One region of the Streptomyces sp. NPDC005151 genome, then DNA from elsewhere that is predicted to be linked to it. Evidence: riboswitches for the same ligand, from Rfam matches in the RefSeq annotation. Region 1 holds a riboswitch; each other region holds the start of a gene.
The links. Region 1 has a riboswitch for cobalamin ahead of ACWD6R_RS29580 (ABC transporter substrate-binding protein). Riboswitches for the same ligand answer to the same signal wherever they lie in the genome.
Positions count from the first base shown of each region.

Region 2: linked by a shared signal. The riboswitch ahead of ACWD6R_RS30940 (CbtB domain-containing protein) and the one ahead of ACWD6R_RS29580 (ABC transporter substrate-binding protein) in region 1 are both predicted to bind cobalamin.
Region 3: linked by a shared signal. The riboswitch ahead of ACWD6R_RS10965 (ribonucleoside-diphosphate reductase subunit alpha) and the one ahead of ACWD6R_RS29580 (ABC transporter substrate-binding protein) in region 1 are both predicted to bind cobalamin.
Region 4: linked by a shared signal. The riboswitch ahead of cobN (cobaltochelatase subunit CobN) and the one ahead of ACWD6R_RS29580 (ABC transporter substrate-binding protein) in region 1 are both predicted to bind cobalamin.

Region 1 covers NZ_JBSFYR010000072.1:6,781-13,676, reverse strand. The annotation lists gene ACWD6R_RS29610 (NAD(P)-dependent oxidoreductase) at 1-812, opposite strand, end outside; gene ACWD6R_RS29605 (adenosylcobinamide amidohydrolase) at 854-1,579, opposite strand; gene ACWD6R_RS29600 (hypothetical protein) at 1,576-1,767, opposite strand; partial or broken gene ACWD6R_RS29595 (PRC-barrel domain-containing protein) at 1,990-2,310, shown strand; gene ACWD6R_RS29590 (ABC transporter ATP-binding protein) at 2,422-3,216, opposite strand; gene ACWD6R_RS29585 (FecCD family ABC transporter permease) at 3,213-4,307, opposite strand; gene ACWD6R_RS29580 (ABC transporter substrate-binding protein) at 4,304-5,344, opposite strand; cobalamin riboswitch at 5,408-5,595, opposite strand; gene ACWD6R_RS29575 (beta-ketoacyl-[acyl-carrier-protein] synthase family protein) at 5,842-6,896, opposite strand, start outside.
Region 2 covers NZ_JBSFYR010000079.1:29,344-36,239, reverse strand. The annotation lists gene ACWD6R_RS30950 (GNAT family N-acetyltransferase) at 483-1,043, shown strand; gene ACWD6R_RS30945 (CbtA family protein) at 1,111-1,884, opposite strand; gene ACWD6R_RS30940 (CbtB domain-containing protein) at 1,913-2,131, opposite strand; adenosylcobalamin (AdoCbl) riboswitch at 2,135-2,283, opposite strand; gene ACWD6R_RS30935 (histidine phosphatase family protein) at 2,410-2,988, shown strand; gene ACWD6R_RS30930 (Asp23/Gls24 family envelope stress response protein) at 3,649-4,143, shown strand; gene ACWD6R_RS30925 (hypothetical protein) at 4,354-4,521, shown strand; gene ACWD6R_RS30920 (dihydrolipoyl dehydrogenase family protein) at 4,676-6,115, opposite strand; gene trxA (thioredoxin) at 6,233-6,604, shown strand; gene ACWD6R_RS30910 (aldehyde dehydrogenase family protein) at 6,715-6,896, opposite strand, start outside.
Region 3 covers NZ_JBSFYR010000014.1:66,230-73,125, forward strand. The annotation lists partial or broken gene ACWD6R_RS10940 (extracellular solute-binding protein) at 1-77, opposite strand, end outside; gene ACWD6R_RS10945 (GntR family transcriptional regulator) at 384-1,148, shown strand; gene ACWD6R_RS10950 (DUF3311 domain-containing protein) at 1,351-1,605, shown strand; gene mctP (monocarboxylate uptake permease MctP) at 1,602-3,257, shown strand; gene ACWD6R_RS10960 (GNAT family N-acetyltransferase) at 3,538-4,038, shown strand; adenosylcobalamin-variant (AdoCbl-variant) riboswitch at 4,104-4,203, shown strand; gene ACWD6R_RS10965 (ribonucleoside-diphosphate reductase subunit alpha) at 4,360-6,741, shown strand.
Region 4 covers NZ_JBSFYR010000017.1:71,119-78,014, forward strand. The annotation lists gene cobN (cobaltochelatase subunit CobN) at 1-3,032, opposite strand, end outside; cobalamin riboswitch at 3,106-3,251, opposite strand; gene cobG (precorrin-3B synthase) at 3,469-4,761, shown strand; gene ACWD6R_RS12700 (precorrin-8X methylmutase) at 4,818-5,444, shown strand; gene ACWD6R_RS12705 (precorrin-2 C(20)-methyltransferase) at 5,447-6,896, shown strand, end outside.

The DNA.
Region 1 (6,896 bases):
GCCGACGCGGCAACGAGATCCAGCGTCACCCCGGTCTGTTCGGCGGCCGCAAGGATGAGGCGGGTGTCCTTGAGCGCGGTGGACAGGGTGAAGCTCGGGGTGAGGTCGCCGGAGAGGACCGCGGCGGACTTGCCCTGGAGATACGCGGAATCCAGCGGGCCGCCCTTCATCACGTCGAGGAACGACTGCGGGTCGATGCCCAGCCCCTCCGCGAGGTTCAGGCACTCGGCGATGCTGCTCACCATGTTGATCACCCAGGTGTTGACCACGAGCTTCAGTCGCGAGGCGGCGCCCGGTGTTTCGCCGACCCAGACCGTGCGCTGTCCGATCGCGTTCAGCACGGGGTTCACCAACGGGCGGACGGCGGACGGACCGGAGACGAAGACCGTCAACGCGCCCTGTTCCGCGGGCTGCTTGGTACCCGCAACCGGTGCGTCGAGATAGACGAGCCCCAAGTCGGCCGCCCTCTGGGCGAGTTCGATGGTGGCGTCGATCCCGACGGTGGAGCTCTGCAGCAAAACCTGGCCGCGTTGCACCCCGGGCGCCGCGGCGGTGAGCGCGGCGGCCACGGACAGTCCGTCGTTCAGCATCGTCAGGATGACGTCGGCGCCGCGTACGGCTTCCTCCGCCGTTTCGGTGACCGTGGCGCCGTCGGCGGCGAGGGGGGCCGCCTTGGCCTGCGTACGATTCCAGGCGCGGACGTCGAGTCCGGCGCGGAGCAGGCTCCGGGCCATGCCGGATCCCATGATCCCGGTGCCGAGGACGGCCACGGTCGGCCGCTCGGGAATGGAGTTGGCAGGGGTGGACGTCATGAGAACAAGGGTCCCTTCGTCGGCGCGTGGGCGGTACGAGGTCAAGGGTGCCGCAGTGCGCCCTCCCGTACGGCGGTGTGCACGGCTCGGGCGAGTCGCGACCCCCACGTCGAGCGCGGGCCCGCGAAAGGTTCCCCGGCCGCGCCGGGTGCAGGCTCCGGTGAGGCGATGCACACCGCGTCCGTGGGGGTGCCGGAGCAGTCGAGTCCGGCGTCCAGGAGCGCCTGGACCTTCGCCTCGGTGGCTGTCGCGACGGCATTGACCAGAGCGGCGTCGGAAAGGGCCACGGGGACGGTCACGACGATATTCACCGTGCCCGGCGGCAGCGGCCCGGCGTGTCCCGCGGCCGGGTCGGCGGCCCAGCCCCGTACACCCAGACCGCTTGTGGCAGTGGCGGTCACGCCCTCGTCGTCGGCGACGGTGTACGCGGTGACATCGGCCGCGGTCATCAGTCCGGCACCGGGACCGGTGAGCGCTTCGGCGGCGGCGATCTCGGCGAGGTGCCGGTCGGGGTCGAGGCGCGGATAACCGCCGGGCACCTGGGCGTTGAGGATCCACTCGCGCATCCCGATGCCGCCGCCGAGTACGGCGCTGCTGCACACCCGCCAGCCGGGTCCGAGCCGCCAGACGAGGTGGTGCAGGGCGAGACCGTCCTCCTGCCGGGTCAGCAGCTCGCCCCGTTGTCCGGGTGCGCGGACGCGTACGGAACGGATGATGCACCCCCGGTGGCACGGCAGGACGACGGTCGGAAACGGTCTGTCGATCATATGCGGCAGGGGCGGCACGGCTCCGTGCGGATGAAGCTCAGCGGGATGCGGCCGATGAGCATCGCCACGAGCGCGCCGACCACGGACGTGTTGGCGGAGATGCCGAGCTTGGAGTCCGTGTCGATGCCGATGACGGCGGTGTGGCCAAAGCGCCGTTCGGCCGGACCGCCCGAGGTAGCCGTCCGCAATCCCCCGTATGCCTCCGCACCGTCACGACCTCACTCGAACGGCCCAACGCCGGGCTGTTCCCCCACCACCGGCATCGCACGTTGCCGCCCCGGATGCGACGGGCCACCGTTCCGGGCCGGGAAGTTGCATCGCCCATCCGGGTGAGGCGCGATGGAATCAGGACGTGCCTTCCTTGGTGGAACTGCCCACAGGACGCGCGCCCGGGCGAGGAGGGACCGGTCATGGGAGCCGCTGACGGTTTCACGGATGCCAAGGAGCTCGACGGCCTGACGGTGTACGACCCCAGGGGCGAGAAGGTCGGCACCGTGGGGCGGGTGTATCTCGACGACGCCACCGGCAGACCGGACTGGATCACGGTGAAGACCGGCCTGTTCGGCATGAAGGAGAATTTCGTGCCCCTGGAGGGCGCTCGCCGGGTGGGCTCCGATCTGCACATCCCCCATCCGAAGGACCGCGTGAAAGGCGCCCCGAGGGTGGACGCGGATGCCCATCTCTCCGTCTCCGAGGAGGAGGAGCTCTACCGTCACTACGGCCTCACCAGGTGAGTTCCACGGCCGGTCCCGGAGACCAGGCAGCCACGGCTCCCGGGAGCGGACAGGCCAGGGGCGGGTGCGCACCGTGCCGGGTTCCGCCTCCTGCTTCCGTATGTCCGGCTACTCCGCCCGTCCGGGCAGAAACCGCACCGAGGGCCGCCCGTCCGGGCCGTCCTGGGTGACCACCGCCCGTACCCGGTACACATCCGCGATGAGTTCCTCGGTGATCACCTCCGCCGGGGTACCGGCGGCCACCACCCGCCCCTCCTTCAGGACGACGATCCGGTCGCAGAACATCGCGGCCAGATTGAGGTCGTGCAGAGCGATGACGCCGGTGACGGGCAGCGAGGTGACCAGGGACAGCAGCTCCAGCTGGTGCTGGATGTCGAGATGGTTCGTCGGCTCGTCCAGCAGCAGTTCACGCGGCTGCTGCGCCAGTGCGCGGGCGATCTGGACACGCTGGCGCTCGCCCCCGGAGAGCGTGTGCCAGGACTGGTCGCTGCGTTCGGCGAGTCCGGTGCGTTCCAGCGCCTCGCGTACCGCTTCGTCGTCCGCGCGGCTGGGCGCCGACCAGGCGCGGCGGTGCGGAATGCGGCCGAGCCCGACGACGTCCCGGACGCGCAGCTCGACCTGGGTGTCGGCATGCTGGTCGACCACGGCGACCCGCTGCGCGACGGTGCGCCGGCCGATCGCGGCGAGCGGTTCGCCGTCGAGCGTCACCACGCCCGCCGCCGGCGCGAGGACCCCCGCCAGCACCCGCAGCAGCGTGGACTTGCCCGACCCGTTGGGGCCGAGGAGCCCGACGGTCGCGCCGGGCGGGGGGACGAGGCAGACCCCGTCGAGGACGAGACGGCCGCCCGCCTCCCGGGAGACCCGCTGGGCGCGCAGACCTGCGGCGGTGCCGATGGATGTCATGTGGTCCTCCGGGTGCGGTACAGGACCAGAACGAACGCGGGTACGCCGATGAGAGCGGTGACGACGCCCACCGGCACCTCCTGCGGATCGAGGACGGTCCGGGCGAGCGTGTCGACCCAGACCAGGAACACCGCCCCGGCCAGCGCGGTGACCGGTAGCAGCCGCCGGTGCCCGGAGCCGGTGAGCGCCCGGGCGGCATGGGGCAGCACCAGCCCGACGAAGCCGATGGCGCCCGCCGAGCTGACGAGCGCGGCGGTCAGCAGCGCGGTCGTGCAGAGCAGCACGATCCGGGTGCGGCCGACATCGACTCCCAGGGCGGCTGCCGCGTCCTGACCGAAGGCGAAGGCGTCGAGCGTACGGGCGTGGCCCAGACAGATCAGCAGGGTCGCGACGAGCACGGTGAAGCAGACCCACACATCGGTCCAGCCGACCCCGCTGAGCGAGCCGAGCAACCAGAACAGCACGCCTCGGGTCTGCTCGGCGTCGGCCGAGGTCATCACCACGAAGGAAGTCAGCGCGGAGAACAGCTGCATGGCCGCGACGCCGGAGAGGACGACCCGGTCCGTCGTACCACCGAGGGTATGACTGAGCAGCAGCACAAGGGCGAACGAGCAAAGTGCCCCGATGAATGCCCCGGTCGAGATCGACACCGTTCCCCCGCCCACTCCGAGTACGACGACCACGACCGCGCCCGTCGACGCCCCGGAGGAGACGCCGAGGACGAACGGGTCGGCGAGCGGGTTGCGGAGCAGGGACTGCATGACCGTGCCGCACACCGCGAGCCCGGCGCCGCACACGGCGGCGAGCAGAGTACGGGGCATGCGCAGGTTCCAGATGATGCCGTCCCGGATCGGGGTGAGCCGCGAGTCGCCCACCCCGAGATGGGCGGCCACCGCGGACCAGACGTCGGCGACGGAGATCCGGGCGGGGCCGATGGTGACGGCGACGGCGACGGACAGCGCGAGCAGGGTGACGCCCGCGGCCCACAGCACACCGTCGCGCAGCCCCCGTGCGCCACCGGCCCTGCGGTGCGTATCGGTTCCGGGTGCCTGCTCCGTACGTACCGCTGCGCCCCGTTCGGTGTCCGTCACCCGGCGAGCCCGAACGTCCGCAGCCCGGCGGCGACCTGTTCCAGACCCTCGACCGTCCGGATGGACGGGTTCATGGCCTGGCCGCTGAGCAGCACGTACCGCTTGTGCTTGACGGCGTCCATGTTCTTCGTCGCGGGATTGGATTCCAGGAACTCGATCTTCTTCGCGGCGCTCTCGGCGGTCTGTGCCTTGCGTGTCAGATCGCCGATGACCAGGACGTCGGGGTTGCGGTCGGCGACGGTCTCCCAGCTGATCTGCGGCCATTCCTCATGGGTGTCGTCGAAGACGTTCTTCGCTCCGAGCTCCCTGGTGATGACGCCGGGTGCCCCGCAGCAGCCCGCCAGGTACGGGGCCTTGGAGTCGGAGAACCAGTAGAGGAGAGTGGCGTCGGAGGCGCCGATGCCGTCGGCGGCCTTTTTCACCCGCTCCCGCAGCCGGGCGACGAGCTCGTCGCCGCGCTGCTGGACGCCGAACACCGCGGCCAGGTCGCGCACTTCGCCGTAGACGCTGTCCATGGTCACTGCTTCGGTACGCGCTCCGTCGCCGCCGCCGCTGTTGTCCTTGCCGGTGCAGTCAGCGGGCGACACGTAGGTGGGGACACCGAGCTCCTCGAACTGTTCGCGGGGGGCGACGCCGCCCTTGGCGAGGGTCGATTCGAACGAGGCGCTGACGAAGTCGGGTTCCTGGTCGAGGACCTTCTCCGACGACGGCCGGTTCTCCGAGAGGCGTGGCACCTTCGCGTTGGCCTTCTCCAGCCCCTTCATCACCGGGTCGGTCCAGGTGGCTGTGGCCGCCAGCCGGTCGGCGAGGCCGAGGGAGAGCAGGATCTCCGTCGATCCCTGGTCGACGGAGACGGCGTGGTGCGGTGCGGCTTCGACGGTGACGGTGCGGCCGCAGTTCCTGAGCGTCACCGGATAGCCTTCGCCACCAGCTGACTTGGCCGTGGAGTTGTCAGTCCCTCCGCCGCACGCGGTCAGCAGGAGGAGTGCCGCCGAGAGCAGGGCGGCGGCGCGGGCAGGGCTGGCTATGGACGGCACGGAGTCCCTCTGCGTCTCAGGGCCCATGCGCGGAGCCCGCTGTACGGAGTGCTGCCGCCCGGTACCGGGCGGCAGGTGCCAGCAGGTCTTCGGACTCGGGTTCCTTCGAACGGGACGCCTTCCCAGGACACCCGTGGATGTCCCAGTGGCTGTGGCCCCGCCCGTCCCCCTCACCGCTGCGCGTCAGCTCCGGATTCGCACCGGATTCCCTGACCCCTACGTGGAGTTTGACTGGCTTTGGCAAGCTATCACGCTGCTCCGCGCGGCTCGTCGGCGGTGCGGTGGGGCCGGAGGCGCCCCGGCCGTACCGCCCCGGCATGCTCCGCCCCCTGACTAAGGGTTGTCCCGTAATCCCTGGCGGGACAGCGCGCGGCGTCAGATGCGGTGCATCGCAAGGCGGAGGGGCGTCCGCATACTGGATGTATTCGGACGTTCCGACAACGCGGCGAGGTGCCGTAGCTGACGTCGTGCGCCCGCCAGGGATTACGGGACAGCCCTTAGGGACGCTGGAGGGCGACCACGGCGTTGTGGCCGCCGAACCCGAAGGAGTGGCTCACGGCGCGCCGGACGGGCCGGTGGAGGGGCTGTTCGGTGACGCAGTCGATGTCGAACTCGGGCGCCGGGACGTCCAGGTTGGCGATCGGCGGTACGACCCCGCGCTGCAGCGTGAGGATCGTCAGCCCCGCCTCGATGGCTCCGGCAGCCCCCATGCAGTGGCCCAGTACCCCCTTGGGGGCGGTGACGGGTGGCCGGTGCGGGTAGGCCCGGCTGATGAGAGCGGCTTCGGTGGCGTCGCCCAGCGGTGTCGACGTGCCGTGCGCGTTGACGTGTTCGACGTCCTCGGCCGCCCAGTCCGCGTCGCGCAGCGCGGCCTCGACCGCAGCCCGGGCGACGGCGCCGGACGGGTGCGGACTGGTCGGATGGTGGGCATCGGTGGTGGCGCCCGTCCCGGCGAGCAGCGCCCGCGGGACCGCTGCCCGGGCCCGTGCGTCGTCCGCCCGTTCCAGCACCATGACGGCGGCGCCCTCGCCCATGACCAGACCGGCGCGGTCGGCCGCGAACGGCCGGCAGAGGCGGGCCGGGTCGCCGTCCCTCGTCGCGGCGGCACCGGACCGAGCGAATCCGGTCATGGCGACCGGGAAGACGATCGACTCGGTGGCTCCGGCGATCGCGAGGTCGCACTGCCCGGTGACCAGCAGGTCCCGGGCGACGGAGAGCGCGGTGACCCCGGATGAACAGGCGGTGCACGGCGCCAGGCTGGGACCGGTCGCCCCCATCCGGATGGCGATCTCCGCGGCGGGCATGTTCGGGATGGTGAGGAGGATCCCCGCCGGCGAGGTGGCCCCCGGTCCGCGCCGGTCGAGGGCGACGGCCTGTTCGGTCAGGCCCGCGGAGCCTCCGCTGCTGGTGCCGACGACCACGGCGACCCGGCTGCCGTCCCAGTCGGCCGGGTCCAGTCCGGCATCCGCGACCGCTTCCCGCGCGGCGAGGACGGCGAACTTGACGTACCTCCCCATCCGGAAGGACGCACGGCCGCCGACCGCCTCGTCCA
Region 2 (6,896 bases), on a different contig from region 1:
CAGCCCCGTGACGCCGCCACCCAATTGCCGGTCGGTCTGAGACGGCGGGGCTTCGGGACGGACGCTGTCCGACGGGGAAGCCCCGCCCTCCTTCCCGGCCGCTGTGGGTGCAAGGCGGTGGGCCCGGTCGGCGTACTCATGCCGACCGGGCCCACAGCTGCGGCCCGGCCGTGTCCACGTGCGTCGGCCTGGGAGGTGCCGCCTGCGTCGGCCGGGGCCCGTGATGCGGCACGTCGCCCCGCGGTGGGCGTCGTCAAGAAGCGCGCGCCAACACGGCGGCCACGTCCCGCTCATAAATGGGTTCGCTGGACGCCTGCGGGTAGGCGAGGCGGACCCTGCGCTCCGCACGGATCGAATCGGCCCACTCCACGTATCAGCGTTACCCAGCGCTGCTACCCACTCCTTCAGGCAGCAAAAAATCCGATAATTCCGGTGCGCCGAAGCTCGCCGCCGTGATAGTCCGACGAGTCATGAGAGATCTTGTGACACCTCGACTCGTACTCCACCCGTTGAGTCCCGCCGAGGCGGAGAACATAGTGGCCCGCCGTCCGGGGCCGGGTGCCCTATGGGCACCGGAGTACCCCACCGACGGCGACGCAGCCGGGGCCGGGCATTTCTTGGAGCACTGCGCCGACACCGGCAGCCCCCAGCCGTTCGGCGCCTACGAGATCCGCCTCCGCCAGGACGGACACGCCATAGGCGGAGTGGGCTTTCACGGTGCTCCGAACGCGGAGGGGCAGGTGACGATCGGCTACGGCCTGACCCCTGCGGCGCGCGGCAAGGGGTACGCCTCCGAGGCGCTGCGGGCGCTGCTGGAGTTCGCCCGCGACGAGGGCATCGCCGCCGTGAACGGCGATGCCGACCTCGACAACATCGCGTCCCAGCACGTCATGGTGGCGGCAGGCATGCGCTTCGTCAGGGCGGACGACCGGGTGAAGCACTTCCTGATCGACTGGTCGGACACGTCGGAGGCGTCGGAGGCGTCGGACACAACGGATGCGACGTACGTGGCTGAAGCGACCGACGCGACGGACGCCGCATAGACGGCAGAACCCGCCGGGGCATCCCGGCGGGTTCTGCCGTCATCCGGCCGACGAGTCGGCCGGCGCCTCAGTTCGCAGCGGCGGCCGCGTGGGACGTGGTGCCGCCCCCGGCCGTCACCGTGCCGGTCTTCGGCACCAGCAGCCGCTCGGTCAGATAGCCGAAGACCAGACCGAAAGTGGTCCACAGCGTGGCCTGAACGGCGAGGGTGGAGAGGCGGAACTCCCACAGCAGACTGGCCGGGAAGTCCTTGCCGACCTCATTGAACGAGGGCAGGAAGGCGTAGGCCAGCCCGATGACGAGCACATAGGCGGCGGACGCGGCAACGGACGCGTTCCAGTTGCCCAGGCGGGGAGCCAGCCGCTTGCCGAAAATGACGGCAGCGATGGCCAACAGCACGCTGAGGGCGACCATCAGGAAGAACAGGGTGGTGCGTTGGCCGATCGTGTCGGGGTTTCCGACAGCCGGCGGATTGGCCGGGTATTTGAGGAACGGCACGACATACACGGTCAGCAGGGCGCCGAACGCGATCAATGCGGCCGTGGCCCTCGGGCCGAACCTGCCGATGCGGCCTAGGGCGTAGCAGAAGACCAGCGCAGCGACGCCGCCGATCGCCACACCGAAGACCAGGACACCGGTGGCGAGACCCGCCGTGGACTGCATGGTGCGGCTGACGAGTTCCTCGCCGCCGCCGTGCTCGTGGCTGTGAGCCTCTTCGAGCGCGATCGCCGCGTCCACCCGGGATTCACCGAGGAAGTAGGCGACGGCAAGAGCGAGCGCGCCCGCGGCAAGTCCGGCCAGCATGCCACGGACGAGCAGCGCTCTGACAGATATGGAGTTCATGAGCGGTTCCCCTGAGGTGCGCAGCGTGTCAGTGGCAGGGGAAACCGAGCAGGTGGCGACCGTCGTGAACCCACTCGTGGACACCTTCGCCGGAGATGACAGCGGTGGCACCCTGCTCGGCGCCGACGAAGTACAGCAGGACGAGCATGAGGATGCCGAAGAAGACCGCCCACGGGGCAATGGCCTTCAGCGAGATGGGGGTGATGGCGGGTGTGGCGACGGTTGCGGGGGCAGCAGTCTGTGCCATGGCAGAACCTCCTGGGGGAACACGCGTCCCGATCGTGGTGCCTGAGACGACGGTGCCGGGTCTGACTTCCCGTAGGGGTACGGGTTCACAGTGGCGCGACCGTGCCGGATTCTCACCGGACTTCCGTCACACCGTCGTCATGTTCGTCGCGACCATACCGCCTGCGGGCACGCGCCGCCATGGCGCCATCTGCGGGGCCGGGAGACCCGGATGCCATGGTGTCCTTACCCGAAAGGCCACAGTTCGGGGAGTTGACACCGGTGTTGACGGTACAAGTGATGTTGATCTCACCGGCGCTCAATGCGGCGCTGCGTGAAGCCCGTTTCGACGGCGACGCCCCGCTCGACGCGTCCGGTGTCCGGCGGGCGCGTGCGGCCGCTGCCGCGGTGCCTGCCGCCGATCGCCGGGTGTGCGGAGCGGACGAGCGGTGCGCCGGGACCGCCGAGGCGTTGGGGCTGCGGTCCGAGACCGAACCGGCCCTCCACGGCTGGGACTTGGGGCGCTGGAGCGGGCAGCGGCTGGCGGAGGTGAGCGAGGCCGAGCCGGAGGCGGTGTCGGTCTGGCTGTCCGGCCCTTCGGCGGCACCGCACGGCGGTGAGTCGCTGCTGGACCTGTGTGCGCGGGTAGGCGGCTGGCTGGACTCGTTGCATCGGGACGGCGCCGGGGACGGCCGCGTGATCGCCGTGGTCGAACCCGCGGTGGTGCGCGCCGCGATCGTGCATGCGCTGGGCCTTCCGCCGCAGGCGTTCTGGCGGTTGGACGTCGCCCCGCTGACACTGACAGAGCTCAGCGGCCGGTCCGGCCGGTGGAACCTGCGCTGCGGGCGGTCCCTGAGCACCGGAACCGACGCCCCGTAACCCGGCGTCGGCCTCCGCCGCCGGACCGGCCCGCCCTGCCGGTGGCGGACTGTACCTCCCCTCCCTGCCGGCACCTTGAGGCGAGCGCCCGAGGCCGGACCCCCCACAACGCCGCCAGTTACTCGACACCGGGACCGGGGAGGACGAGAAGGGGCAGCCTACCCACCCACCCATCCCCTCCGCGGCGGGCCCGCCCGTGGGTCCGCCCACATACCGTTCCTGAGCAGTGAGCAGGAGTGAGTCCTGCGCACTGGCACGCCCCGAACGGTCTTGGGCGCACTGGTCGTCCGCTTTCGCAACCGGGCGGCGACACGGATCCTGTCCGTGGTCCGAGCCGGAAGGGCAGAGTCCCTCACGACCTGGCCAGATGGACGCGGCCAGAGGCGACGGGGAGGCCCTGAACCATCTCGCTGGTGGAGCAGGGGCCCCGCACGCCGGCACCGCACCCGGCGTCCCAGATCGCGCTGATCAAATTACCCCGATCAGCCCAGACCATCACAAGCCCACGAGCCCACCATCACACGATCGAGTTAAACCGTCCTCGTGCGCCACTCACCGGCAAGCAGTTACCAACCCCTGCCGCTCGAGCAATGCTGACAAATGGTACGTAAACTGGCCAAGGCGTTCGAATCCACCTTCTCTTCGGAAGGGCGACCGACCATGACCGATCAAACGCAGGTGAACCGGCCCGAGACCACCCGCCCGCAATCCGAGGCCACGCACGGAGCAGGACCGCACGGCGGAAACCGCCGAACGGAACCTGGGTCGCGGGGCCGAACCACGATCGCCGACGGCGTGGTGGCGAAGATCGCCGGGCTGGCGGCCCGGGGCGTGCCCGGAGTCCAGGGCATGGGAGGGGGATTCGCCCGCGGTATGGGGGCCGTGCGGGAGCGGGTGCCCGGAGCGGGAAGTCAGTCCGTCACCAGCGGTGTCAAGGTCGAGGTCGGCGAGGTCCAGACGGCGGTCGACCTGTCGATCATCGTCGAATACGGATACTCGATCGTCGAGCTCACGGGCGACGTCCGGACCGAGGTGATCACCGCCATCGAGCGGATGACCGGTCTGGAGGTCGTGGAGGTCAACATCTTGGTGAGCGACGTGAAGCTGCCCGACGAGGAAGAGGAACAGCAGGTGCCGGAGAGGCGGGTCGCGTAGCGGTTCGCCGGACCGGATCGCGCCTGGTCGAGGGGGTCCACCGGACGTGTCGTCGGCCTGAAACCCCGGCTGTCTCACGAGGTCGGTCGGGCTGTCCGGGCCCCCGGCCCGCCACCGCCCGGCGGCCCTGGACGGCAGTACGAGCGTCAGCAGTCGTCTGCCACGCGGCGACACACCGTCCGGCGCATACTCGAAGGTGGCCCTGAAAGATTGGGGGACGCAATGATCGTCCTCGGAGTCATTGTGCTCGTGATCGGCATGGCGGCCGGGATTTCCATCTTGTGGACCATCGGCGTCGCCCTCGTGCTGATCGGTGCGGTCCTCTGGATTCTCGGTGCTGTCGGCCACGGGATCGGTGGGCGGCGCCACTACTGGTGAGAACCGGAAAAACGCTTCGCCCCGTGAGCTCACCGGCACTTCGGGGACGTAGTTGCAGCGTGCGCCTGCGCGGGACGACGGACCCCGTCGGCGTGTCCCGCCGTCCCTCGGAGGGACGGCGGGACACGCCGACGCATCGGCTCAGGAGCCGTACTCAGCCGCGGTACGCCTCCAGCAGGCGCAGCCACACCTCGCTGATCGTCGGATAGGCGGGGACCGCGTGCCAGAGCCGGTCGATGGGGACCTCACCCGCAACGGCTACCGTCGCCGAGTGCAGCAGCTCGCCGATGCCGGGGCCGACGAAGGTGACGCCGAGTACGATCTCGCGGTCGAGGTCGACGATCATGCGGGCGCGGCCCCGGTAGCCGTCCGCGTACAGTCCGGAGCCGGCGACGGCGGCGAGGTCGTGGTCGACGGCGCGGACCCGGTGCCCGGCGCGCTCGGCCGCGGCGAGGGTGAGCCCGACGGATGCGGCCTCCGGGTCGGTGAAGACGACCTGGGGGACGGCCGCGTGGTCGGCGGTGGCGGCGTGTGCGCCCCAGCGGCCGGTCGCCGGCGGCACGCCGCCCTGCGCGCGGGCGGCGATCGCGGCACCCGCGATGCGGGCCTGGTACTTGCCCTGGTGGGTGAGGAGTGCCCGGTGATTGACGTCGCCGACTGCGTACAGCCAGTGGCTGCCCTCGACGCGGCAGCTGTCGTCGACCTCGAGCCAGGATCCGGGCTTCAGATCCACCGTCTCCAGGCCCAGGTCGTCGGTGCGCGGGGCACGGCCGGTGGCGAAGAGGATCTCGTCGGTCTCGATGCGCTCGCCGTTGTCCAGTTCCACGGTGACCGGTCCGTCGGGGCCGGCACGCCGCACGGAGGTGGCGGAGACGCCCGTACGGACGTCGGCTCCGGCCTCGGTGAGGGCCTCGGCGACCAGCTCGCCCGCGAACGGCTCCATCTTCGGCAGCAGCCCCTTGCCGCGGATCAGCATCGTCACCTGCGCGCCGAGAGCCTGCCAGACGGTGGCCATCTCCACGCCGACGACTCCCCCGCCGACGATCACCAGTCGGCCCGGCACCTCTTTGGCGCTCGTCGCCTCGCGGCTGGTCCAGGGGCGGGCGTCGGCGACTCCGGGAAGGTCGGGAACGACGGCGCGGCTGCCGGTGCAGACGGCGACGGCATGCCGGGCGGTCAGCCGGTGTTCGGAGCCGTCAGGGCCTGTGACGGAGACCTCCTTCGTGCCGGTCAGACGTCCCTGACCCCGGTAGAAGTCCGCGCCGATCCCCTTCAGCCAGGCGACCTGTCCGTCGTCCTTCCAGTGCGAGGCGTACTCGTCACGGTGGGCGAGGACGGCCGCCGTGTCCAGGGGTCCCTGGACCGCCGCGCTGAGTCCGGGGACCTTCCGCGCGTCGGCGCGGGCCACGACCGGGCGCAGCAGCGCCTTGCTGGGCATGCACGCCCAGTACGAGCACTCGCCGCCGACGAGCTCCGTCTCGACGACCGCCGTGGACAGTCCGGCAGCCCGGGTCCGATCCGCCACGTTCTCACCCACAGGTCCCGCACCGATCACCACGACGTCGTACACGGCGTTCTCCACAGCATCTGTCATGGGGGACAGTCTGGCCGTGCGTGTGAGCCGTGGCCACATGGGCAGGCGGAATAGCGCGGAACCGGGCGCGGTTGTGCCGGACACGTCCGAACGGGCACAGGAAGAGGTAACGAGAGCATGAGCACCGTAGAGCTCACCAAGGAAAACTTCGATCAGGTCGTCAGCGAGAACGAGTTCGTCCTGATCGACTTCTGGGCTTCCTGGTGCGGCCCGTGTCGGCAGTTCGCGCCGGTGTACGACGCGGCGTCCGAGCGCCACGCCGACCTGGTCTTCGCCAAGGTCGACACAGAGGCGCAGCAGGAGTTGGCGGCGGCCTTCGAGATCCGGTCCATTCCGACCCTGATGATCGTCCGGGACAATGTGGCGGTGTTCTCCCAGCCGGGGGCCCTGCCGGAGACGGCTCTCGAGGATGTCATCGGGCAGGCCCGCAAGCTGGACATGGACGAGGTCCGCAAGTCCATCGAGGACCAGCAGAAGGAAAAGAAGTAGCCGGCGCGAGCGGGCGACGCCGAAGGGCCCGGCCGGTTCGGCCGGGCCCTTCGGCGTTCCGGACATCCCTGGGGGTGTCCGACCCCGATCCGCCGGACTGATCCGCCGGACTAGAAGGGATGGCCGGCCGGTTCGCGGCGGACTGTCGTCCAGCGCAGGTCGGTGAAGGCCTCCAGGTTGGCCTCGCCCCCGAAGCGCGCCCCGGTGCCTGACGCGGCGATGCCGCCGAAGGGTGCGACCGCCTCGTCGTTCACCGTCTGGTCGTTGATGTGGGCGATGCCGGTCGGGATCC
Region 3 (6,896 bases), on a different contig from region 1:
GGGCCGGTCTTCTTGCTGCTGCTGTCGGTCTTGTCGTCCGAGCCACAGGCAGTGGCCGCGATGAGTCCGCGCTTCACGACACCCTCCTCAGGGATGCAAGAGAATTCCCCCCCACCACCCGAGATCGCCGTCCGTCGCACAATTGCATGCGACGGGTACTGCCCGTGGGGCTGGGACCTGGTCTTTAATGGTTTAGACCAGTACTCGGAGCTTGGCCTAGACCTTTAGGGGTGTCAAGGGTGTATAAGAAGTGCACTCGCGTCCGTTATAGGACCGACACCTGAGGGAGGGCGACGAGCCGTGACCGGACCGTGCCACCATGTGAGCCGCAACAGACGGAGGAGCAGGTGACGGCAGCAACGCAGCAGTCGGGAAGGCGGGCCATGAGTGCCGACGGGGGCAGTACGGAGAACGAGACGGGCGCGGGCACGCGCACCGCGCGGGTCCCGAAGTACTACCGGCTGAAGCGCCACCTCCTCGACATGACGGACACCATGCCGCCCGGCACCCCGGTGCCACCGGAGCGGACCCTGGCCGCCGAGTTCGACACCTCGCGCACCACCGTGCGCCAGGCGCTCCAGGAGCTGGTCGTCGAGGGCCGGCTGGAGCGCATCCAGGGCAAGGGCACGTTCGTGGCCAAGCCGAAGGTCTCGCAGGCCCTGCAGCTCACCTCGTACACCGAGGACATGCGCGCCCAGGGTCTGGAACCGACATCTCAACTGCTGGACATCGGCTATGTCACGGCCGACGACACCCTCGCCGGGCTGCTGGACATCACAACCGGCGGCCGGGTGCTGCGGATCGAGCGGCTCCGCCTGGCCAGCGGTGAACCGATGGCCATCGAGACCACGCACCTTTCGGCCAAACGCTTTCCCGCGTTGCGTCGTTCGCTGGCGAAGTACACCTCGCTCTACACGGCGCTGGCCGAGGTGTACGACGTACGGCTCGCCGAGGCCGAGGAGACGATCGAGACCTCGCTCGCCACCCCGCGCGAAGCCGGTCTGCTCGGTACGGACGTCGGCCTGCCGATGCTCATGCTGTCCCGTCACTCCCTGGACGGACACGGCGAACCGGTCGAGTGGGTGCGGTCGGTGTACCGCGGCGACCGCTACAAGTTCGTGGCGCGTCTGAAGCGGCCGACCGACTGAATCCGCGGACCGGCTCCTGACCGGACAACTGTCCGGACCCGGACAGAGCATCAGGAGTCGGTCCCCCGGACAGAATCCCTCCAGCGGCTCCGCCACACCGTTGCCGGACCGCAATGCGGACAGGGGGTGACGATGGCCGGAACACTCCCCTAGATTTCCTGCGCATTACAACAGGTGATCAGCGAGGGGACGGAGTCGCCACATGCGCGAAGAAACAGACACGAAACCACCGACAGTCACACCGGCGAGAGTACTCATCGCCCTCTGCCTCGCCACCCCGTTCGTGGCGATGCTCTGGGTGGGTTCATACGCGAAGGTGGACCCCACCTTCATCGGCATCCCGTTCTTCTACTGGTACCAGATGGTCTGGGTGCTGATCTCCACGGCGCTCACGATGGTCGCGTACAAGCTCTGGCAGCGTGACCAGCGCGCCCGCAAGGGGGGTGCGTCGGCATGAAGGACGGCGTGAACGGCGTCGCACTCGGCGTCTTCATCTTCTTCTTCCTGGCCGTCACGGTCATCGGCTTCATGGCCGCGCGCTGGCGCAAGGCCGAGAACGAGGCCAGTCTCGACGAATGGGGCCTGGGCGGCAGGTCGTTCGGCACCTGGGTCACCTGGTTCCTGCTCGGCGGCGACCTGTACACCGCGTACACCTTCGTCGCCGTACCCGCCGCGATCTACGCAGCGGGAGCGGCCGGCTTCTTCGCGGTCCCGTACACCATCCTCGTGTACCCGCTGATCTTCACCTTCCTGCCGCGCCTGTGGTCGGTCTCGCACAAGCACGGGTACATCACCACCTCGGACTTCGTCCGAGGTCGCTTCGGATCGAAGGGTCTGTCGCTGGCGGTCGCCGTCACCGGCATCCTCGCCACCATGCCGTACATCGCGCTCCAGCTCGTCGGCATCCAGGCGGTGCTGGACGTGATGGGCGTCGGCGGCGGCGAGAACACCAACTGGTTCGTCAAGGACCTGCCGTTGCTGATCGCGTTCGCGGTGCTCGCCGCGTACACGTACTCCTCCGGGCTGCGCGCCCCCGCGCTGATCGCGTTCGTCAAGGACGGGCTGATCTACCTGGTCATCACGGTGGCGATCATCTACATCCCGATCAAGCTGGGCGGCTTCGACGACATCTTCGCCAAGGCGGGCCACGCTTTCTCGCAGACCAACCCCGCAACCGGCAAACCGCGCGGCGCCCTCGCGCCGGCCGATCCCGGCCAATGGGGTTACGCGACCCTGGCCCTGGGGTCGGCGCTCGCCCTCTTCATGTACCCGCACTCGATCACGGCGACGCTCTCCAGCCGCAGCCGTGAGGTGATCCGGCGGAACACCACGATCCTGCCGCTGTACTCGCTGATGCTGGGCCTGCTGGCGCTGCTCGGCTTCATGGCGATCGCCGCCGGAGTCAAGGTGGAGAACGGACAGTTGGCGATCCCGCAGCTGTTCGAGAACATGTTCCCCGACTGGTTCGCCGGCGTGGCGTTCGCTGCGATCGGCATCGGCGCGCTGGTCCCCGCCGCGATCATGTCGATCGCCGCGGCAAACCTCTTCACCCGGAACATCTACAAGGACTTCCTGAAGCCCGACGCGACCCCGGCCCAGGAGACGAAGGTCTCCAAGCTGGTGTCGCTGCTGGTGAAGGTCGGTGCGCTCGTCTTCGTCCTCACCATGGACAAGACGGTCGCGATCAACTTCCAGCTGCTCGGCGGGATCTGGATCCTGCAGACGTTCCCGGCACTGGTCGGCGGCCTGTTCACCCGGTGGTTCCACCGCTGGGCGCTGCTAGCGGGCTGGGCGGTCGGCATGGTGTACGGCACGCTCGCCGCGTACGGAGTGGCGAGCCCGACCCAGGCGCACTTCGGCGGCTCCTCGAAGGAGATTCCGGGGATCGGCGAGATCGGCTACATCGGTCTGACGGCGTTCGTGCTGAACGCCGTGGTGACCGTGGTGCTGACGTTCGTCCTGAACGCGGTGAAGGCCCCGGCGGGCGTCGACGAGACCTCCCCGGCGGACTACACGGCGGACGCGGGCGACCCGGACGTCCGGGTGGAACTCCCCTCGGCCAGGCCCGAGTCGAGCCCGTCACCCGACGCGAGCCCGTCCGCCAACTAGTGCCGTGACCGGCAATGTTTGCCCCATAGGGAGCGTCGTCCAGTGCGTGCGATCGCAAGGCGGCCGGAAGTCCTTGGATGGGGTCTCCCCTGCTCGAACGAAGTTGAGAGCTTGGGGAAGGAGCCACCAGGGCTTTTGGCCAACGCGGCGAGCGGGCGTGCTGGGCGGCGCGACGGGGCAAAGCTTGCCGGGAGGGGCACTAGTTCCCTCGCCGGACGGGCTGCACCGCGCCCGTCCGGCACCACCCCACCCCAACCCACCCGTACGGCACACTCCCAGCATGGACCTGTCGATCCGCCCGATCGCCCCCGCGGAACACACCGCCCTCGGGGAGATCACCGCCCACGCCTACCTCGACGACGGCCTGCTCGACTTCGGCGCCGACGACCCGTATCTCGAAAAGCTCCGGGACGTGCCCCGTCGCGCGGCCGAGGCCGACGTGCTCGTCGCCGTCGGTGCCGACGGCACGCTCCTCGGCGGAGTCACGTACGCACCGCCCGGCAACCCGTGGGCCGACATTGCCGGCCCCGACGAGGCCGAGTTCCGGATGCTCGCCGTCGCACGGGCGGCGCGCGGCCTCGGGGCGGGCGAGGCGCTCGTGCGGGCCTGTATCGACCGGGCCCGGGGTACGGACGGCGTCGCGCGGCTCGTCCTGTCGACGACACCGACCATGCTCGCGGCCCACCGGGTCTACCGCCGCCTGGGCTTCCTACGGACTCCGGCGCGCGACTGGGATCCCATTCCAGGCCTCCCGCTGCTCACGTACAGCCTGAGCCTCTGAACCGACGCGACACAACATGTGGGGGCCACCTCATCAGGCGGCCCCCACATGTATGCTCGTGCTCGCTGTCGCCGCAGGGAAATCCGGTGCGAATCCGGAACTGTCCCGCAACGGTATATTCGGTGCCCTTTTGCGCACCCTGAAAGTCCGAGGACCTGCCGACAGCGCGTCCGGCTCGACCGATCCGGACGCCCAGACGTCCGGGCCTCGCGGATGGGCCGGTGGACGCCGCACGCAGTGCTGCCTTCCTTCTTCGGGCATGCCTCCACGCGGCTGCCCCGCTCCCCCGCCGGCCCCGAGCCGAGCGAGGGAGAGCACCACGTGACCATCGCGCCAGCCGATCCGGCTTCAGTCGCCGAGTCCGCGGGAACCACGAACGACGGACCCGGGACCGCACTGCTGCGGACCCTGACCGACCTCACTGCCGATCTGCCGGACACCGACCCCGGCCGAGTCGCCGCCGCCGCGCTGCGCGGCCGCAACGCCGCGTCGGACGAGGCGGAGTTGCGCGCGCTGGCCACCGAGGCCGCCGCGGGTCTGATCGCCGAGGACCCCGCGTACTCCCGGCTCGCCGCCCGCCTCCTGACCCGCACCATCGCGGACGAGGCGGCCGGTCAGGGCGCACTGTCGTTCTCCGCCTCGGTCGCCGTCGGCCACCGCGAGGGTCTGATCGCGGACCGTACGGCCGCGTTCGTGGCGCTCCACGCGGCCCGGCTCGACGCGCTGGTCGAGCAGTCCCTCGCCGACGGCGCCGACGACCGGTTCGGCTACTTCGGGCTGCGGACACTGCACAGCCGCTATCTGCTGCGCCACCCGCTCACCCGCCAGGTCATCGAGACGCCGCAGCACTTCATGCTGCGCGTCGCCGCCGGTCTCGCCGAGGACGAGTCGGTGCGCGCACTGGACGAGGTCGCCTCGCTGTACGGCCTGATGAGCCGCCTCGACTACCTCCCCTCCTCCCCCACACTCTTCAACTCCGGCACCCGGCACCCGCAGATGTCCTCCTGCTATCTGCTGGACTCGCCGCTGGACGAGCTCGACTCCATCTACGACCGCTACCACCAGGTGGCGCGGCTGTCCAAGCACGCGGGCGGCATCGGCCTCTCGTACTCCCGGATCCGCGCCCGCGGTTCGCTGATCCGCGGCACCAACGGGCACTCCAACGGCATCGTGCCGTTCCTGAAGACGCTCGACGCCTCGGTCGCCGCAGTGAACCAGGGCGGCCGCCGCAAGGGCGCCGCCGCCGTCTACCTGGAGACGTGGCACGCGGACATCGAGGAATTCCTGGAGCTGCGCGACAACACGGGCGAGGACCAGCGGCGTACGCACAACCTCAACCTGGCGCACTGGATCCCGGACGAGTTCATGCGCCGGGTCGACGCGGACGGCGACTGGTCGCTGTTCTCCCCCGCCGACGTGCCGGAACTGGTCGACCTCTGGGGTGACGAGTTCGACGCCGCGTACCGGGCCGCCGAGGCCAGGGGCCTGGCCCGCAAGTCGATGCCCGCGCGTGAGCTGTACGGCCGGATGATGCGGACGCTCGCGCAGACCGGTCAGGGCTGGATGACGTTCAAGGACGCCTCCAACCGGACGGCCAACCAGACCGCCGAGCCGGGTCGCGTCGTCCACTCGTCGAACCTGTGCACCGAGATCCTCGAAGTCACCGACGACGGCGAGACCGCCGTCTGCAACCTCGGTTCGGTCAACCTCGGTTCGTTCGTGGCCGACGGCGACATCGACTGGGAGCGGCTGGACTCCACCGTCCGTACCGCCGTGACGTTCCTCGACCGGGTCGTCGACATCAACTTCTACCCGACCGAGCAGGCCGGCCGCTCCAACGCCCGCTGGCGTCCGGTGGGGCTGGGCGCGATGGGGCTCCAGGACGTCTTCTTCCGGCTGCGGCTGCCGTTCGACTCCCCCGAGGCCCGCGCGCTCTCCACGAAAATCTCCGAGCGGATCATGCTCGCCGCGTACGAGGCGTCCTGCGACCTCGCCGAGCGGTCCGGTCCGCTGCCCGCCTGGTCCGAGACGCGTGCCGCCCGCGGCGTGCTGCACCCCGACCACTACGACACCGAGCTGAGCTGGCCGGAGCGCTGGGACGCGCTGCGCGCCCGGATCGCGAAGACCGGCATGCGCAACTCTCTGCTGCTCGCCATCGCTCCGACCGCCACGATCGCCTCGATCGCCGGGGTGTACGAGTGCATCGAGCCGCAGGTCTCCAACCTCTTCAAGCGCGAAACGCTCAGCGGTGAGTTCCTCCAGGTCAACGCCTATCTGGTGAACGAGCTGAAGCAGCTGGGCGTGTGGGACGCGCGGACCCGCGAGGCGCTGCGCGAGGCGAGCGGCTCGGTGCAGGGCTTCGCCTGGATCCCGGAGGACGTACGGGCGCTGTACCGCACGGCATGGGAGATCCCGCAGCGCGGTCTGATCGACATGGCGGCGGCGCGTACGCCGTTCCTGGACCAGAGCCAGTCGCTGAACCTGTTCCTGGAGACGCCGACGATCGGCAAGCTCTCCTCGATGTACGCGTACGCCTGGAAGCAGGGGCTGAAGACGACGTACTACCTGCGCTCGCGCCCGGCGACGCGGATCGCCCGTGCGGCATCGTCCGTAACTTCGATCCCCGCACAGCAGTTGGACAGTACGACCGAAGCGGTCGCCTGTTCTCTGGAGAACCCGGAGAGCTGCGAGGCCTGCCAGTAGTCACAGGCTTCTCCGCTCGAAGAGTGGGAGGCGTCGGCCCTTGCGGCCGACGCCTGCTGTGACCAGCACCAGCCATCACCAAGAAGGAGGTGACCTTGGTGGCTACGTTCCGTACAGGACAGCAGACCCACCCGACTGTGCTTCCTCAGCAGTCG
Region 4 (6,896 bases), on a different contig from region 1:
CGGGCCGGGCGCCCGTCGAGTTCGCGGCCGTAGGCGTAACCGCCCCAGACGGTGTAGACCTCGGCGAGGTCGGCGTCGGTGCGCCAGTCGCGGCTGTCGATGAGCTGGAGGAGACCCGCTCCGTACGTACCGGGGCGGGAGCCGAAGATGCGGGTGGTGGCCCGGCGTTCGTCGCCGTGTTCGGCGAGGTCGGCCTGGGCGTGCGCCCGGATGTGGTTCTGCTCGGCCGGTTCGTCGAGGGACGCGGCGAGACGTACCGCGTCGTCGAGCAGGCCGATGGTGTGCGGGAACGCGTCCCGGAAGAAGCCGGAGATGCGCAGCGTCACATCGATACGCGGGCGGCCCAGCTCGGCGAGGTCGATCGGTTCCAGGCCGGTGACGCGGCGCGAGGCGTCGTCCCAGACCGGGCGGATGCCGAGCAGCGCCAGTGCCTCGGCGACGTCGTCGCCGGAGGTGCGCATCGCGCTGGTGCCCCACAGGGAGAGGCCGACCGAGGTGGGCCACTCGCCGTTGTCGGTGCGGTAGCGCTCCAGGAGCGAGTCGGCCAGGGCCTGGCCGGTCTCCCAGGCGAGGCGGGACGGGACCGCCTTCGGGTCGACGGAGTAGAAGTTGCGGCCGGTCGGCAGGACGTTGACCAGGCCTCGCAGCGGGGAGCCGGAGGGGCCCGCCGGGACGAAGCCGCCGTTCAGGGCGTGGACGGTGTGGTCGAGTTCGGCGGTGGTGGCGGACAGCCGGGGGACCACCTCGCGGGCGGCGAAGTCGAGGATGTCCGCGACCGGTCGGGGATGCGATGCCGTTACGGTCGCGACCGCCGCCGGGTCCCAGTCCGCGTCCTCCATCGCCTGGACCAGGGCGCGTGCCTGCTCCTCGGCCTCGTCGGCGGTGGTGCGGGTGGCAGCGGACTCGTCCAGCCCGAGTGCCTCGCGCAGGCCGGGCAGCGACGCCGTACCGCCCCAGATCTGGCGGGCGCGCAGGATCGCCAGGACCAGATTGACCCGGTCCGCACCGGCCGGGGCGCCGCCCAGGACGTGCAGGCCGTCTCGGATCTGGGCGTCCTTGATCTCGCAGAGCCAGCCGTCGAGATGCATGATGAACTCGTCGAAACCCTCGTCGTCCGGGCGGTCGTCGAGCCCCAGGTCGTGGTCGAGCTTGGCGGCCTGGATCAGGGTCCAGATCTGGGCGCGGATCGCGGGCAGTTTCGCCGGGTCCATCGCGGCGATCTGGGCGTGTTCGTCGAGGAGTTGCTCCAGGCGCGCGATATCGCCGTAGCTGTCCGCGCGGGCCATCGGCGGCACGAGATGGTCGATCAGGGTGGCGTGGACGCGGCGCTTGGCCTGCGTGCCCTCGCCCGGGTCGTTCACCAGGAACGGGTAGACGAGCGGGAGATCGCCCAGTGCGGCGTCCGGGCCGCAGGCGGCGGACAGGCCCGCGTTCTTGCCGGGCAGCCACTCCAGGTTGCCGTGCTTGCCGAGGTGGATCATCGCGTCGGCCCCGAAACCGCCGTCGTCCTGCGCCGCCGCGATCCAGCGGTACGCGGCCAAGTAGTGGTGCGAGGGCGGCAGATCGGGGTCGTGGTAGATCGCGATCGGGTTCTCGCCGAAGCCGCGCGGCGGCTGGATGAGAATGAGGAGGTTCCCGCGGCGCAGGGCGGCGAGCACGATGTCGCCCTCCGGGTTGCGGGAGCGGTCCACGAACATCTCGCCGGGCGGCGGACCCCAGTGCCGCTCGACGGCGTCGCGGAGTTCGTCCGGGAGCGTGGCGTACCAGCGCCGGTAGTCGGCGGCCGGGATCCGGACCGGGTTGCGGGCCAGCTGCTCCTCGGTCAGCCACTCCTGGTCGTGGCCACCGGCCTCGATCAGGGCGTAGATCAGCTCGTCGCCGTCGCCGGAGACCAGGCCGGGGAGTTCGTCCTCGGGGCCGAAGTCGTAGCCCTCGGCGCGCAGCCGCCGCAGCAGGGCGACGGCGCTGGCGGGGGTGTCGAGGCCGACGGCGTTGCCGATACGGGAGTGCTTGGTCGGGTAGGCGGAGAGGACGAGTGCCAGGCGCTTGTCCCCGGCCGGGATGTGGCGCAGCCGTGCGTGGCGTACGGCGATTCCGGCGACGCGTGCGGCGCGTTCGGTGTCGGCGACGTACGCGGGCAGCCCGTCCTCATCGATCTCCTTGAAGGAGAACGGGACGGTGATCAGCCGGCCGTCGAACTCGGGGACCGCGATCTGGCTGGCCGCGTCGAGCGGGGAGACGCCCTCGTCGTTGTCCTCCCAGTCGCTGCGCGAGCTGGTCAGGCAGAGAGCCTGCAGGATCGGTACGTCGAGTCCGGTGAGCGCACCGGCGTCCCAGGACTCGTCGTCGCCGCCCGCCGATGCCTCGGCGGGCCGGGTGCCGCCCGCGGCGAGGACGGTGGTGACGATGGCGTCGGCTGCGCGCAGTTCGTCGATGAGTGCGGGTTCCGGGGTACGCAGCGAGGCGACGTACAAGGGGAGGGCGCGGGCGCCCGCGTCCTCGACCGCCCGGCAGAGCGTGTCGACGAACGCCGTGTTCCCGCTCATGTGGTGGGCGCGGTAGTAGAGCACCGCGATGGTCGGGCCGTCGGTGGCGCGCGCAGTGCGCTCCAGGGGCCCCCAGGACGGTGCGGGCGCCGGGGGTTCGAAGCCGTGGCCGGTCAGCAGCACGGTGTCGGAGAGGAACCGGGCCAGCTGGTCCAGGTTGGCCGGGCCGCCGTGCGCCAGGTAGGCGTGGGCCTCGGCGGCGATGCCGATCGGGACGGTGGAGGCAGCCATCAGCTGGGCGTCGGGGGCCTGTTCGCCGGTGAGGACGACGACCGGCCTGCCGGTGGCGAGGACCTGGTCGAGCCCTTCCTGCCAGGCGCGGACACCACCGAGGAGGCGTACGACGACGAGGTCGGTGCCGTCGAGAAGAGCGGGGAGTTCGTCGAGCGGCAGGCGCGAGGGGTTGGCGTAGCGGTAGGTCACCGGACCGTCCGCGGCGCGGGCGCTGAGCAGGTCGGTGTCGGACGTCGACAGGAGCAGGATCATGCGGCGTCGGGCCTTCCTCGGGGTGTCCACGCCCCGGGCGGTGTCGGAATGAGGTCTCCCCTGCTCGAGCGGGGTCGAGAGCTCGGGGAAGGGAGTTCCTGACTCGCCCGGCCGCTCAGGCCGGACTCACAGTGGCGGGACCGCGCCGGACTCGCACCGGGCTTCCTCCCCTATCGCCGTCTTAGAGCCTGTCGGGTGACCTTCGATCGGAAAGCGGACGCGGTCTGGTGCGTGCGATTCCAAGGCGCCGGAAGGCCCTCGTAGCGGAGCTACTAGGGCATTTCGGCAACGCGGGAAGCGTGCGTGCCAGGGCGTGGCCGCCCGATCAGAGGTCACCCGACAGGCTCTTAGGCGATGCCGGGCCGGGTGGCCCGCTGCTAGGCATAGTAAGGGCCTTAGACCGATGGGATTCATACAGCTCAGAATGATGGTCGGTATGCTCGCCGCCATGTCCACTTCCGACACCCCGCCATCGGCCCCGGGGGAGCCCGTCTCCCGTGACCGTGGCGATGCCTGCCCGGGGTCGCTGCGGCTCCACCGGGCGGACGACGGGGCGCTGGCGCGGGTCCGGATCCCCGGTGGCGTGCTGACTGCCCGACAGGCGGACGCGCTCCACGGTGCCGCGCGGGAGTTGGGCGACGGTGAGCTGCATCTCACTTCGCGGGGCAATGTCCAGTTGCGCGGCCTCGGCCGGGAGTGCGGCGGACGGCTCGCCGAACTCCTGGGCGGGGCGGGGCTGCTGCCGTCCCGGAGCCATGAGCGGATACGCAATGTCGTGGCCTCCCCGCTCTCCGGGCTCGACGGCCGGGGCCACCGGGATGTCCGGCCGTGGCTGACCGCGCTGGACGCGCTGTTGTGCGGAAGTGACAAAGCGGCCGGGCTGTCCGGCCGCTTTCTCTTCGCGCTGGACGACGGCCGTGGTGACGTCGATGCCCTGGGTGCGGATGTGACGTTGCTGGGGCAGAGCGACGGGAGCGCGCTCCTGCGGATCGGGGCTGCGGAGGCAGTGCTGAGGGTCTCCGGGGACGATGCGCCGCGCGCGGCGCTCATCGCCGCCGAGACGTTTCTGGAGGCGGCGCAGGAGACGGGCGCCTGGCGGGTGAGCGAACTGCCTTTCGTTGCCGAAGAGTTGCTGGAGCCGGTGAGGGCGGCGCTGCGGGTGGCCGGTGCTGCGGAGCGCGTACCGCCGGCGACGGCGGCGCAGGAGCCCGCGTACGGCGTCGTCGGCAACGCGGCCTGTGTGGGGGCGCCGCTCGGGCGGCTCACCGGTGCGCAGTGGACGAGCCTGTCCCGCGTGGGCCGCGAGCTGCGGCTGACCCCGTGGCGGAGCGTCGTCGTGACGGGCGTGACGCCCGGCGGCGCGGCGGCGCGGCTGCGCGAATGGGGCGCGGCCGGACTGATCGTCGGGCCCGGTTCCGCGTGGACGGGGGTCGGTGCGTGCATCGGCCGGCCCGGCTGTGCGAAGTCCCTGGCAGATGTGCGGGGCGACGCGGAGGCCTTCGTACGGACCGCCGGAGAGCGCGTTGCCGGGCAGCTCCCCGTCCACTGGTCCGGCTGCGAACGCCGCTGCGGTCACCCCAAGGGCGCCTGGGCCGACGTCGTCGCCGTTCCCGGCGGGCACCAGGTGGCCCAGGTCCGTGGCGGCGAACGGGGCGCTCCCGTGACGGTCCACGGCAGCCCGTCCGACCTGGCCGCCGCGGTGAACGCCGCCCGCCGCACCCGTACCTGAACCACCGACCCGAGGGCGCTGCAGCCCGACCACCGACCGGAGAGAGCGAAACCACCGTGTTCCAGTACGAGAAGGACGGACCGGCGATCTACCGCCAGTCCTTCGCCACCATCCGCGCCGAGGCGGATCTCGCGGGGCTGCCCGCCGACGTCAGCCAGGTCGCGGTCCGCATGATCCACGCCTGCGGCATGGTCGACCTCGTACGCGACATCGACTTCACCCCGGGGGTCGTGGCCGGTGCCCGCGCGGCGCTGCGCTCCGGTGCGCCGATCCTGTGCGACGTGGCCATGGTCGCCAGCGGGGTCACCCGCAAGCGGCTGCCCGCCGGCAACGAGGTCATCTGCACCCTGTCGGACCCCACGGTCCCCGATCTCGCCAGGAAGCTCGGCACGACCCGCAGCGCCGCCGCGATGGAGCTGTGGCGGGACCGCATGGAGGGGGCGGTGGTGGCCGTGGGCAACGCACCGACCGCCCTGTTCCGGCTGCTTGAGATGATCGAGGAAGGCGCTCCGCGCCCGGCCGCCGTCATCGGTGTGCCCGTCGGCTTCGTCGGAGCCGCCGAGTCCAAGGACGCCCTGGCCGACCATCCGTCCGGTCTGGAACACCTGGTCGTACGGGGCCGTCGCGGCGGCAGCGCCATAGCCGCGGCCGCGCTCAACGCGATCGCCAGCGAGGAAGAGTAAGAGTGAGCGAGCAGAACACGGGCCGGCTGTACGGGGTAGGGCTCGGTCCCGGCGATCCGGCACTGATGACCGTACGCGCCGTGCAGACCATCGCCGAGGCCGATGTCATCGCCTATCACAGCGCCCGTCACGGACGGTCCATCGCGCGCTCCATCGCCGCCGAGCACATCCGCGCGGACCACATCGAGGAGAAGCTGGTCTATCCGGTCACGACGGAGACGACCGACCATCCGGGCGGTTACCGGGGTGCGATGGAGGAGTTCTACGGCGAGGCCGCGGACCGGCTGGCGGTGCACCTGGACGCCGGGCGGACGGTGGCGGTGCTCGCCGAGGGCGACCCGATGTTCTACGGCTCGTACATGCACATGCACAAGCGGCTCGCCGACCGGTATCCCACCGAAGTGATCCCCGGGGTCACGTCGGTCAGCGCCGCCGCCGCCCGGCTCGGCACCCCGCTCGCCGAGGGCGAGGAGGTGCTGACGATCCTGCCCGGCACGCTGCCGGAGGAGGAGCTGACGGCCCGCCTGGCCGCCACCGACGCCGCCGTGGTGATGAAGCTCGGGCGCACGTTCCCCGCCGTGCGGCGCGCCTTCGAGGCCTCCGGGCGGCTGGCCGAGGCGCACTACGTGGAGCGCGCCACCATGGCCGGGGAGCGCACCGGCGATCTCGCGGACACCGACCCGGAATCCGTTCCGTACTTCGCTGTTGCGGTGCTGCCCAGCCGGATCGACGCGCCCCGGCCGGAGGCGGCCGAGGACGCGGAGCGCGTGGGTGAGGTCGTGGTCGTCGGGACCGGTCCCGCCGGTCCGCTGTGGCTGACCCCGGAGTCCCGCGGGGCGCTGGCCGCCGCCGACGATCTCGTCGGCTACACCACGTACCTGGACCGCGTCCCGGTCCGCCCGGGACAGGCGCGCCACGGCTCCGACAACAAGGTGGAGTCGGAGCGTGCCGAGTTCGCCCTCGACCTGGCCCGGCGCGGACGCCGCGTGGCCGTGGTCTCGGGCGGCGACCCGGGGATCTTCGCCATGGCGACCGCCGTGCTGGAGGTCGCCTCGCAGGACGCGTACGCGCAGGTGCCCGTGCGGGTGCTGCCCGGGGTGACCGCGGCCAACGCCGCCGCCGCCCGCGCGGGCGCGCCGCTCGGCCACGACTACGCCACGATCTCGCTCTCCGACCGGCTCAAGCCGTGGGAGGTGATCGCCACCCGGCTGCGCGCGGCCGCGGCGGCGGACCTGGTGCTGGCGCTGTACAACCCGGGTTCGCGCACCCGCACCGAGCAGGTCGGCAAGGCCCGTGACCTGCTGCTGGAGCACCGTTCGCCGGATACGCCGGTGGTGGTGGGCCGGGATGTGGGCGGGCCCTCGGAGAGCGTACGCATCGTCACCCTGGCGGAGCTGGAACCGGCCGAGGTCGACATGCGGACGATCCTGCTGGTCGGTTCCTCGCAGACGC